Regions from separate parts of the Clostridium sp. CM036 genome, predicted to be linked through region 2. Evidence: riboswitches for the same ligand, from Rfam matches in the RefSeq annotation. Region 2 holds a riboswitch; each other region holds the start of a gene.
The links. A riboswitch is a leader RNA that binds a small molecule or an ion and turns the genes downstream of it on or off. The one in region 2 is predicted to bind S-adenosylmethionine.
Positions count from the first base shown of each region.

Region 1 (3,286 bases), 820 kb from region 2:
ACATTATTGCAAGCTTATATACAGCGTCAAAGCCATCAACATCAGAGGTTGGGTCTGCTTCAGCATAACCCTTTTCTTGCGCCTCCTTTAGTGCTTCATCAAAGCTAATCCCATCCATTGTCATTTTGCTTAATATGTAATTAGTTGTTCCATTTATAATTCCAATTATCTGCTCAATCCTATTGGCTGTAAGGCTCTCATTAATCTCGCGTATTATTGGAATTCCACCAGCCACACTTGCTTCATAATAAAACAATACGTTTTCTTTCTCCGCTGTTTTAAATAACTCTTCGCCCCAGTTCGCGATAACTAATTTATTAGCAGTTACAATATGTTTTTTAGATTTCATTGCGCGTATCATATACTCTTTAGATTTATCGCATCCACCAATAAGTTCAACCACAATTTTTATACTTTCATCATTTATAATATCATCAATGTTATCTGTTAATAGGCCATTAGGTGCTTTGATATCTCTTTTTTTATCTATATCTTTTACAAGTATTTTAGCAACTTCTATTTCATAATTTGAACGTTTCATTATTTCTTTTCTATTTTCGTGAAGTATTTTCCATACACCCGTCCCAACATTTCCAAAACCTAAAATCGCTATTTTTACCTTTTTCATAATAGTTTTCCTTTCTAAACTTTAAAGTTATTCCTCCGTCATCTAAGGTGATGGAGGAATATAGTTAGGAACAAGACCTTATTTTGAAACCAGCTGCCAAAGAATTATTGACTTTTTATTGAACTGATTTTTCTAGAGCTTGCGTCAAATCGTATATAATGTCATCGATACCCTCAACGCCAATTGAAAGTCTTATCAAATCTGAAGTAACTCCAGCAGATTTTTGCTCCTCTGCGTTAAGCTCTGCATGAGTTGTACTTGAGGGGTGAATTACTAGAGATTTTGCATCTGCAACATTTGCAAGCAGCGAAAATAATTCTACATTATTAATAAATTTTTTTCCAGCTTCAAGGCCACCTTTTATTCCAAAAGTGAATATTGATCCTGCTCCTTTTGGTAGGTATTTTTTAGCTAAATCTTTGTATCTGCTCCCGTCAAGTTCAGGATAATTTACCCATGAAACATTTGGATGCTTACTCAAAAATTCAACAACTTTCCTAGCGTTTGTTACATGTCTCTCAACTCTTAACGATAATGATTCCAAACCTTGAAGAAATAAAAATGCACTTTGAGGGCTAAGCGTCGCACCGGTGTTTCTTAAAAGTTGAACTCTAGCTTTTAAAGCAAATGCTGGAGCACCTAAATTAGCATATACTATTCCATTATAGCTTTTATCCGGAGTTGTAAAATCAGGGAATTTACCGCTAGCTGCCCAATCAAATTTACCAGCATCAACTATAATTCCACCAATAGTAGTTCCATGTCCTCCAATGAACTTTGTTGCTGAATGAATAATTACATCTGCACCATACTCAATTGGACGGCAAAGGAAGGGAGTTGCAAAGGTATTGTCAATAATAAGGGGTATTTTATTTTCATGAGCAATATCCGCTACTGCCTCTATATCTAGAACATTTATTTTTGGGTTTCCCATTGTTTCAGCATAAAGTGCTTTTGTTTTATTCGAGATAGCTTTTCTAAAATTTTCAGGATCATCTGGATCAACAAATGTTACGTTAATTCCAAGTTTTCTAAGAGTAACATTAAATAGTTCATAAGTACCACCATATAGAGTGCTTGCAGCTACTATTTCATCGCCTGAATTTGCTACATTAAGTATTGCATAGAATGTTGCAGCTATTCCTGAAGCTGTAGCAAGTCCTGCTACTCCGCCTTCGAGAGCGGCTACTCTTTTTTCAAAAACGTCTGTAGTTGGGTTCATTATTCTTGAATATATATTTCCTTCTTCTTTTAATTGAAATAAATTTGCTGCATGATCTGCATTTTTAAAAACAAAAGATGATGTTTGATAAATTGGGACTGCTCTCGAGCCTGTAGTAGGGTCTGGAACCTGCCCTGCATGTACCTGTAATGTTTCAAAACTTAATGTTCGCTCACTCATATTAATTTCTCCTTTTATAATTATTTTTCTAAAAAAAAGCTGCTCTCCTATAAGGAAAGCAGCATGATTAACTTTAATAAACAATAAAATTGTATCATAAAATTTGCTATCGTCCTTATCTTTCAGATTTTACAATCTGATGGAATTGACACCATTGCACTTCTTTTAAAAATGCTGGTTGTCGGGCATCATCGGGCCAGTCCCTCTGCCGCTCTGGATAAGTTATATTTAGTTGTTAGTATTTAGTACATTATTTATTTAGATTTTTGGGAAAGAAAAAAAGCTACTTTCCTATAAGGAAAGTAGCAATAGTTAACTTTAATAAACAATAAAATTGTATCATAAAATTTGCTAACATCCTTATCTTTCAGATTTTACAATCTGCAGGAATTGACACCACTACATTCGAATAAGAATGCTGGTTGTCGGGCTTCATCGGACCAGTTCCTCTGCCACTCTGGATAAGTTGTATTCAGTTATTAGTATTTAGTATATTACTCATAAAAACAATTGTCAATACTTTTTTAAAAGATAAAATTATTTTAATTATGCCCTTTTATAATACTATATGCTGCACTGAACATACCAAATAAAATGCCAACGATAGGGAATATAATCCAATTAATGTGCCATAGATTAAAAACTAATCCACTGACAAGGAAGATACAGATTGCTAATGGCCATACGATAGCAGCAACTGCACCAATAAGTTTATTATCTTCAGTTTTTTCTTTTGAAAAGTCACCAATCTGTAAAAGAATACTAAAACTCTGCTTAATATTTCCAAAATATATAAAGAGGAAAACGGCAATAGCAATCATCACAAGTAAAACAACTACTCCGTAGCTAGATGCATTGTCGCCAAAAGCAGATGATACAAAAAGTGCAACTGGTGATATGACACATATGCACACACCTGTTATTACAGATATCATATGGGTTGATGCAAAAGCATTATTTTTTTGATTTACAATTACTTTTACATGAAGAGGTAAATCAAAACCGCTTTTTAGATACTTGTATTTTTCTAGCTTCATACCGGAATAAATGAATAAAGCTACAGCAGGTACACACAGTAAGAATAGTGCAATAATGCCAAACATATCGCTGAAATCTTTTGAAATTCCTTTACAGATAATGCCACCATCTATGAGAGTGGTAATTAATATTAATATAGCCGTTGCTACAATACATAAAAAAACACCTATACCCATCAATAAGCCAGATTCTTTTTTTGTAGTCATAAAGTTATCGGC
Region 1 is NZ_CM143652.1:2,263,757-2,267,042, reverse strand. It holds gene ACWJKE_RS10705 (homoserine dehydrogenase) at 1-628, opposite strand, end outside; gene ACWJKE_RS10700 (O-acetylhomoserine aminocarboxypropyltransferase/cysteine synthase family protein) at 744-2,030, opposite strand; SAM riboswitch class I at 2,143-2,254, opposite strand; SAM riboswitch class I at 2,388-2,498, opposite strand; gene ACWJKE_RS10695 (permease prefix domain 1-containing protein) at 2,573-3,286, opposite strand, start outside.
Region 1: linked by a shared signal. The riboswitch ahead of ACWJKE_RS10700 (O-acetylhomoserine aminocarboxypropyltransferase/cysteine synthase family protein) and the one ahead of ACWJKE_RS14655 (methionine ABC transporter ATP-binding protein) in region 2 are both predicted to bind S-adenosylmethionine.

Region 2 (3,286 bases):
TATGTATTGGTCTTAAATTCTTTTAATAGTTTACCATTAGTATCAAAAAATTGTGTCGGTTTTCGGGTATTAAAGGAGGTTTCGTTTATGGTTTGTGCTATATTGTTAGCATCTTTTATAGTTGCCTCTATTTTAGGCCCATATTTAATATAACCATATCCTAAAGTTATCGTAGCCGATACGAAAATTATTGCAGAAAATATCAATAAACCTTTAACGATTTTTTTCCAAAGTTTCTTTTTAACCGGTGCTGTTTTTATGGGTTCTACATTTTTATTATCATCCATTAATATCTCCTCCTTTTTTTATTATACAAAAAATGTCCAGGGTTAGCCCTGAATGACCACGCTTCATACATACTGTAAAGGGGGGGCTTACTTGGTCGCCATAAGTATTTCCTGTTTTTAGTCCTATATTCAATTGTTATTACTGAATTCTAATACTAGGTCACATAAAAGAGACCTTATGGGTCTCTCTTATACTATTAAAAAAGTGCTTAGTTTATGTGTGTATAATACAATTATTTTACAATTTTGTCAATAACACTAAGTTATATGATGTGATTTCTATTGATGTTAATTATTTCTTATTGGCATTTCAAACATTAGCCATACAATGTATCCTCCTAGAACAATATAATTATTACAATATATTATAACATAAATAATGTAACATGAATATTTATGTTATATATAAAGTATGAACAAAATATATATTATGATGAAACATCATTAGACAGTTGTATGATGTTTGGAGAAGGTGTATATAAAAACTTCTTTACATAGCATTCATATAGTGATATTATAAATCTGATTTAATAAATAAGTTAATTCTCATCAAGAGAGATAGAGGGACTGGCCCGATGACATCTCGGCAACCATCAGACGTTATTGTCTGAATAGGTGCTAAATCCTGCGTTAATTTCATTGTAAATTAGCGGAAGATGAGAGAGGTGTCTTTGTAATTTTATACCTCTTTCATCATTATATAATGATGAAAGAGGTTTTTGTTTTTTTGAATAGATGTAAATAAAATTTAATAGTGTCTTATCAAGAGAGGTGGAGGGACTGGCCCTATGAACCCCGACAACCAGTATCATATTATGATACATGGTGTTAATTCCTGCAGCATTGCTGCAAGATAAGAATAAGTTTGGAAGTAGTGCCCAAGTTTATTCTTGGGCTCTATTTTTTTAGAGTGATGTTTAAAGAAAGGATCAAAAGGTAAAGATGAATTATAAGAAATGAAAAGGAGAAGGGATATCATGATTAAAGTTCGAGGTGTAAGTAAAAGTTTTTCAGGGGTTAAAGTGTTAAATGATGTTTCATTTACAGTGGAGGAGGGTGATATTTATGGTGTTATTGGTCACAGTGGAGCTGGTAAATCCACTTTACTTAGATGCTTTAATGGGCTTGAAACCTATGATACAGGTACCATTAATATAATGGAAAAAGGGGTGAAACAGCTAAGTTTGAAAGAACTTCGCGAGTTTAGGAAAAATGTAGGCATAATATTTCAAAGTTTTAATCTTATTAACAGTAAAAATGTTTTTGAAAACATAGCATTTCCACTAGAAATATGGGGAAACGATAAAAATTTTATTAAAAAAAGAGTAGATAGCTTAATAGAGTTAGTAGGACTTAAGGATAAAGCAAACACCAATGTAAAACAACTTAGCGGAGGGCAGAAGCAAAGAGTTGGAATTGCAAGAGCGCTTTCACTTAATCCGAAAATATTACTTTGTGATGAAGCTACCTCTGCACTAGATCCTAAAACTACAAAATCTATATTAGAGCTTTTAAGGGCTATCAATAACAAATTTAATATAACAATTATTGTAGTTACCCATCAGATGGAAGTGGTAAAAGAAATTTGTAATAAATTTATTCTTTTAGAAGGAGGGGAAATTAAAAGCCATGGCATTACCGATGAACTATTTATTAGGCCAACAAAGGAAATGCAAACACTTATGGGAGAGGAAGAATTACTGCCTAGCACGGGATATAACATTAAAATATTTTTTACAAAGGAAATTACCCAGAGTTGCCTTATAACATCAATTGCCAGGGAGTTAAATATTGATTTTTCAATAGTATGGGGCAGGCTTGAAAAATTTAGGGATAACGTAATGGGAAGTCTCATAATAAATGCAAGTAAAGAGAATAAGAAGAAGATATTAAATTATTTAGATGAAAAATCTATAGAGTGGGAGCTCATTAATTATTCTGTGCAGCTTGAGAAGCACAAGGGAGAGAGTATAAATGCTATTTAAAGATATTTTATTACCTGCACTAAAAGAAACTATATATATGGTAACATTATCCACGATTTTTACAGTTATTTTAGGGTTTATTTCAGCAGTAGGATTAATTATAACTGGACCTATTGGCCTAAGGCCAAACACTTTAATCTATAAAATCTTAAATTTAGTAATAAATGTACTTAGGTCTTTTCCGTTTATTATACTAATGATATCTATATTCCCTTTAACTAAGCTTATAGTTGGAACAACAATAGGTACTAATGCAGCTATAGTTCCTCTAACGCTTGGTGCAGCACCTTTTGCTGCAAGAATAATAGAATCTGCACTTTTAGAAGTGGATTATGGAATTGTTGAAGCAGCTAAGTCATTTGGTGCAAAAACCTATCAAATTATATTTAAGGTTATGTTAAAAGAGGCAATGCCGTCTATAGTTCTTGGAGTTACGTTAACAATAATAAACATTATAGGTTACTCAGCTATGGCTGGGACAATTGGTGGAGGGGGACTTGGAGATGTAGCCGTAAAATATGGTTACTATAGATTTAAGTCAGATATCATGATATACACTGTAATTATATTAATTGCAGTTGTGCAAGTAATTCAAGCCTTAGGAAATATATTGTACAGAAAAATGATTAAATAAGTTTTGAATTATAAAAATATTAAAAGAAAAATAAGAGGAGGAAATTAAAAATGAAAAAAATATTAAGCATATTATTAACAATAGTTGTGATTTTTACACTGAGTGGATGTGGAGCAAAAAAAGAGGCGGATGTAACTGAGAAAAAAATCATTAAAGTAGGTGCGTCACCAGTGCCTCATAAAGAAATATTAGAGGCTATAAAGCCGATTCTCGCAAAAGAGGGATATACTCTCGAAATAGTAGAATTTACTGACTATGTAACACCAAACACTGCACTAGCCGAGGGACAATTAGATGCTAATTTCTTTCAACATATTCCTTATTTGCAATCCTTTAGTAAGGAAAAGGGAGTGGACCTAGACTATACTGTAAAGGTTCAT
Region 2 is NZ_CM143652.1:3,086,364-3,089,649, forward strand. It holds gene ACWJKE_RS14650 (transglycosylase domain-containing protein) at 1-287, opposite strand, end outside; SAM riboswitch class I at 831-950, shown strand; SAM riboswitch class I at 1,044-1,147, shown strand; gene ACWJKE_RS14655 (methionine ABC transporter ATP-binding protein) at 1,265-2,272, shown strand; gene ACWJKE_RS14660 (methionine ABC transporter permease) at 2,262-2,906, shown strand; gene ACWJKE_RS14665 (MetQ/NlpA family ABC transporter substrate-binding protein) at 2,957-3,286, shown strand, end outside.

Region 3 (3,286 bases), 990 kb from region 2:
ATGTACCATTCAATTGACTACGAAAAAGATAATCCTATTCGTCTTCCTGTTAAAAGATTTGAGGAGCAACTAAAATATTTAAAAGATAATGGTTATTATACTATTACACTTACAAATTTATATGAATATCTTATTAAGGATATACCAATACCTGAAAAATCCATAGTTCTTACTTTTGATGATGGTTATGAAGATAATTATACGGATATGTTCCCTGTTTTGAAAAAGTATAATTTTAAAGCAACAATTTTTGTTATTACTGGTAGTATTGATAAAAGTCCTAACTATATGACTTCGAAACAGCTTGTGGAAATGGAAAAATATGGAGTGGAAATAGGGAGTCATACCGTAAAGCATGAAAATTTAAAAGAGATGCCTAAGGATAAGCAACTAGAAACTTTAGTTAAATCTAAAAAAGATTTGGAAAAAATATTAAATAAACAAATAAAATTCTTTTCCTACCCTTATGGTGGATACAGCAAAACTTCAATTGAGGCTGTACGAGAAGCAGGGTATACAATGGCTTTTAGTACTGACGGCAGATGGTCTTCCAAAGAGGATGGTATACTTTCCTTACATAGGGTATATATAAGTTCATTCCATGACATGGAAGAATTTAAGAAACGTATTTCTAATACAGATTAAATTTTAATAAAGTTCAATATTTAGAGTTGGGTCCCTAAGTTACTAGGGGCCCAACTTTTATATGTATTATTCTAGGTACACCAAATTGTAAGGTGTCTCCTGATAAACATAATAATTTAACCAGTTTAAAAAAAGCAAACTTGAGTGACCTCTCCATTTTACGATAGGTATTTTTAATGGATCGTCTTTTGGATAATAATTTTTGGGGACATTTATATTTAAGCCGTTTGCTATATCCCTGTCATATTCATTTTTTAATGTTAATGGATCATACTCTGAATGCCCGGTTATAAAAATTTGTCTTCCCTTTTTTGCTGATACAATGTAAATGCCTGATTCCTCAGATTCTGATAAAATTTCAAGCTCATCTATTTTATCAATATCAACTTTTCTTATTTCAGTATGTCTTGAATGTGGAACATAAAATTCATCATCAAATCCACTCAAAAGTTTAACGTTTTGCTTTGTTATTTTATGTTTAAACACTCCAAATACTTTACTATCAAGTTTATGTTTTTGCACTCCGTAATGATAATGAAGCCCTGCTTGAGCACCCCAACAAATATGCAAGGTAGAGTATACATTGTGAACACTCCATTCCATAATTTTTTTAAGCTCCTCCCAGTAATCCACTTCTTCAAAGGGAATACTTTCAATTGGCGCTCCAGTTATTATCATTCCATCAAATCTAGAATTCTTTATTTCTTCAAAAGTGTTATAAAATTTAATTAAATGTTCCTGCGATATATTTTTACATGCATGGCTTGCAGGGTGAAGAAGAACTATATCAATCTGTAGTGGAGAGTTCCCAAGAAGTCTTAAAATTTGTGTTTCAGTATCGATTTTTGTTGGCATAAGGTTTAAAATCACAATTTTTAAAGGCCGAATATCTTGGTGAAATGCGCAGTCTTCTGTAATAGTAAAAATGTTCTCTTTATTTAAAGTTTTAAACGCTGGAAGATTGTCAGGTATTTTTATTGGCATTTGCATCCTCCTTGTAATTAGGCATCTTATAAAAAAAAGCTGCTTTCCTATAAGGAAAGCAGCGTGATTAACTTTAATAAACAATAAAATTGTATTATAAAATTTGCTATCGTCCTTATCTTTCAGATTTTATAATCTGATGGAATTGACACCATTGCACTCCACTTAAGAATGCTGGTTGTCGGGCATCATCGGGCCAGTCCCTCTGCCGCTCTGGATAAGTTGTATTCAGTTGTTATTGCTTAGTATATTACTCGTAAAAGCAATTGTCAATAGGTAAAAATGTCTTTGTTTTATTTTTGACAATATTGAACATATGTGTTACGATTGCTACTGTTCATCGGAGGGTATATAGATAATTATATGCTGGATAAGATGGTTGGATAAAGCCAACTTCCTTATCCAGCATTTTTTTATTTTAGGAGGCACATATTATGACACAACAGAACATTTTAACAGAAGGAAAGGTTATTATGAAACAAGAGAATACTTTAACAGAGGGTAAGGTTATCCCAACGCTTTTAAAATTTGCATTTCCGTTTCTATTAGCAAGCTTGTTGCAAGCACTCTATGGTGCAGCTGATTTGTTGGTTGTTGGACAGTTTGATAATTCGGCGCAAGTTTCTGCTGTGGCAACAGGAAGCCAGATTATGCAGACAATCACAAGCGTTATCCTTGGATTAACAACTGGAGGTACTATTTTAATTGGCAACTATTTGGGTGCAAAAAAATATAAAGATATTGCAGAGTCAGTTGGAACTATCATTTGTACATTTGGTATAATAGCAGCTGTGTTGACTGTAATTATGGTGGTAATGACAGGTACTATTACAAATTTAATGAATACGCCAACAGAGGCATTTAAATACACAAAAGAATATATTTTTATCTGTTCTTGTGGTATTCCATTTATTATAGGGTACAATGCGTTGAGTGGTATTCTGCGAGGGCTAGGCAATTCAAAAGCACCATTATTCTTTATTGCGGTAGCTTGCGTAACTAATATTATGGTAGATTTAATATTAGTGGGTGGGTTCCATATGGGGGCGCCAGGAGCTGCAATTGCTACTATAGCTGCTCAAGCTATAAGCTTCATAATTGGGGTGCTGTATATAAAAAAGATAGGTTTTAACTTTGAGTTTCATCGTAGTCATATTAGGATTGAAGCAGGAAAAGCAAAGAAGGTATTTAAGCTAGGATTACCAATAGCATTACAGGATGGTTTAATTAATATTTCTTTTATAATAATTACAGCAGTTATTAATGTAATGGGACTTACTGCTTCTGCATCTGTAGGTGTTGTCGAAAAAATAATTGTATTTACAATGCTTCCAACGATTGCATTTGCTTCAGCAATTGCAGCGATGACAGCTCAGAATATGGGGGCAGGAAAGAAGGAAAGAGCAAAACAATGTTTGTATATAGGCACGGGATGCTCATTAATATTAGGAATAATATGTTATGCATATGCACAATGGAATCCAACATCGCTTACAGCATTGTTTTCTAGGGATACAGCGGTCATAGAAACAGCTGCATTATATATTAAATCATACAGCATCGATTGCATTTTGGTATGCTTTGTATTTTGTATGAACTCGTTTTTTAGTGGTTGTGGTAATTCGTTATTTCCAATGATTCACAGTTTAATTGCTAC
Region 3 is NZ_CM143652.1:2,098,683-2,101,968, reverse strand. It holds gene ACWJKE_RS09815 (polysaccharide deacetylase family protein) at 1-645, shown strand, start outside; gene metA (homoserine O-acetyltransferase MetA) at 712-1,629, opposite strand; SAM riboswitch class I at 1,742-1,853, opposite strand; gene ACWJKE_RS09805 (MATE family efflux transporter) at 2,064-3,286, shown strand, end outside.
Region 3: linked by a shared signal. The riboswitch ahead of metA (homoserine O-acetyltransferase MetA) and the one ahead of ACWJKE_RS14655 (methionine ABC transporter ATP-binding protein) in region 2 are both predicted to bind S-adenosylmethionine.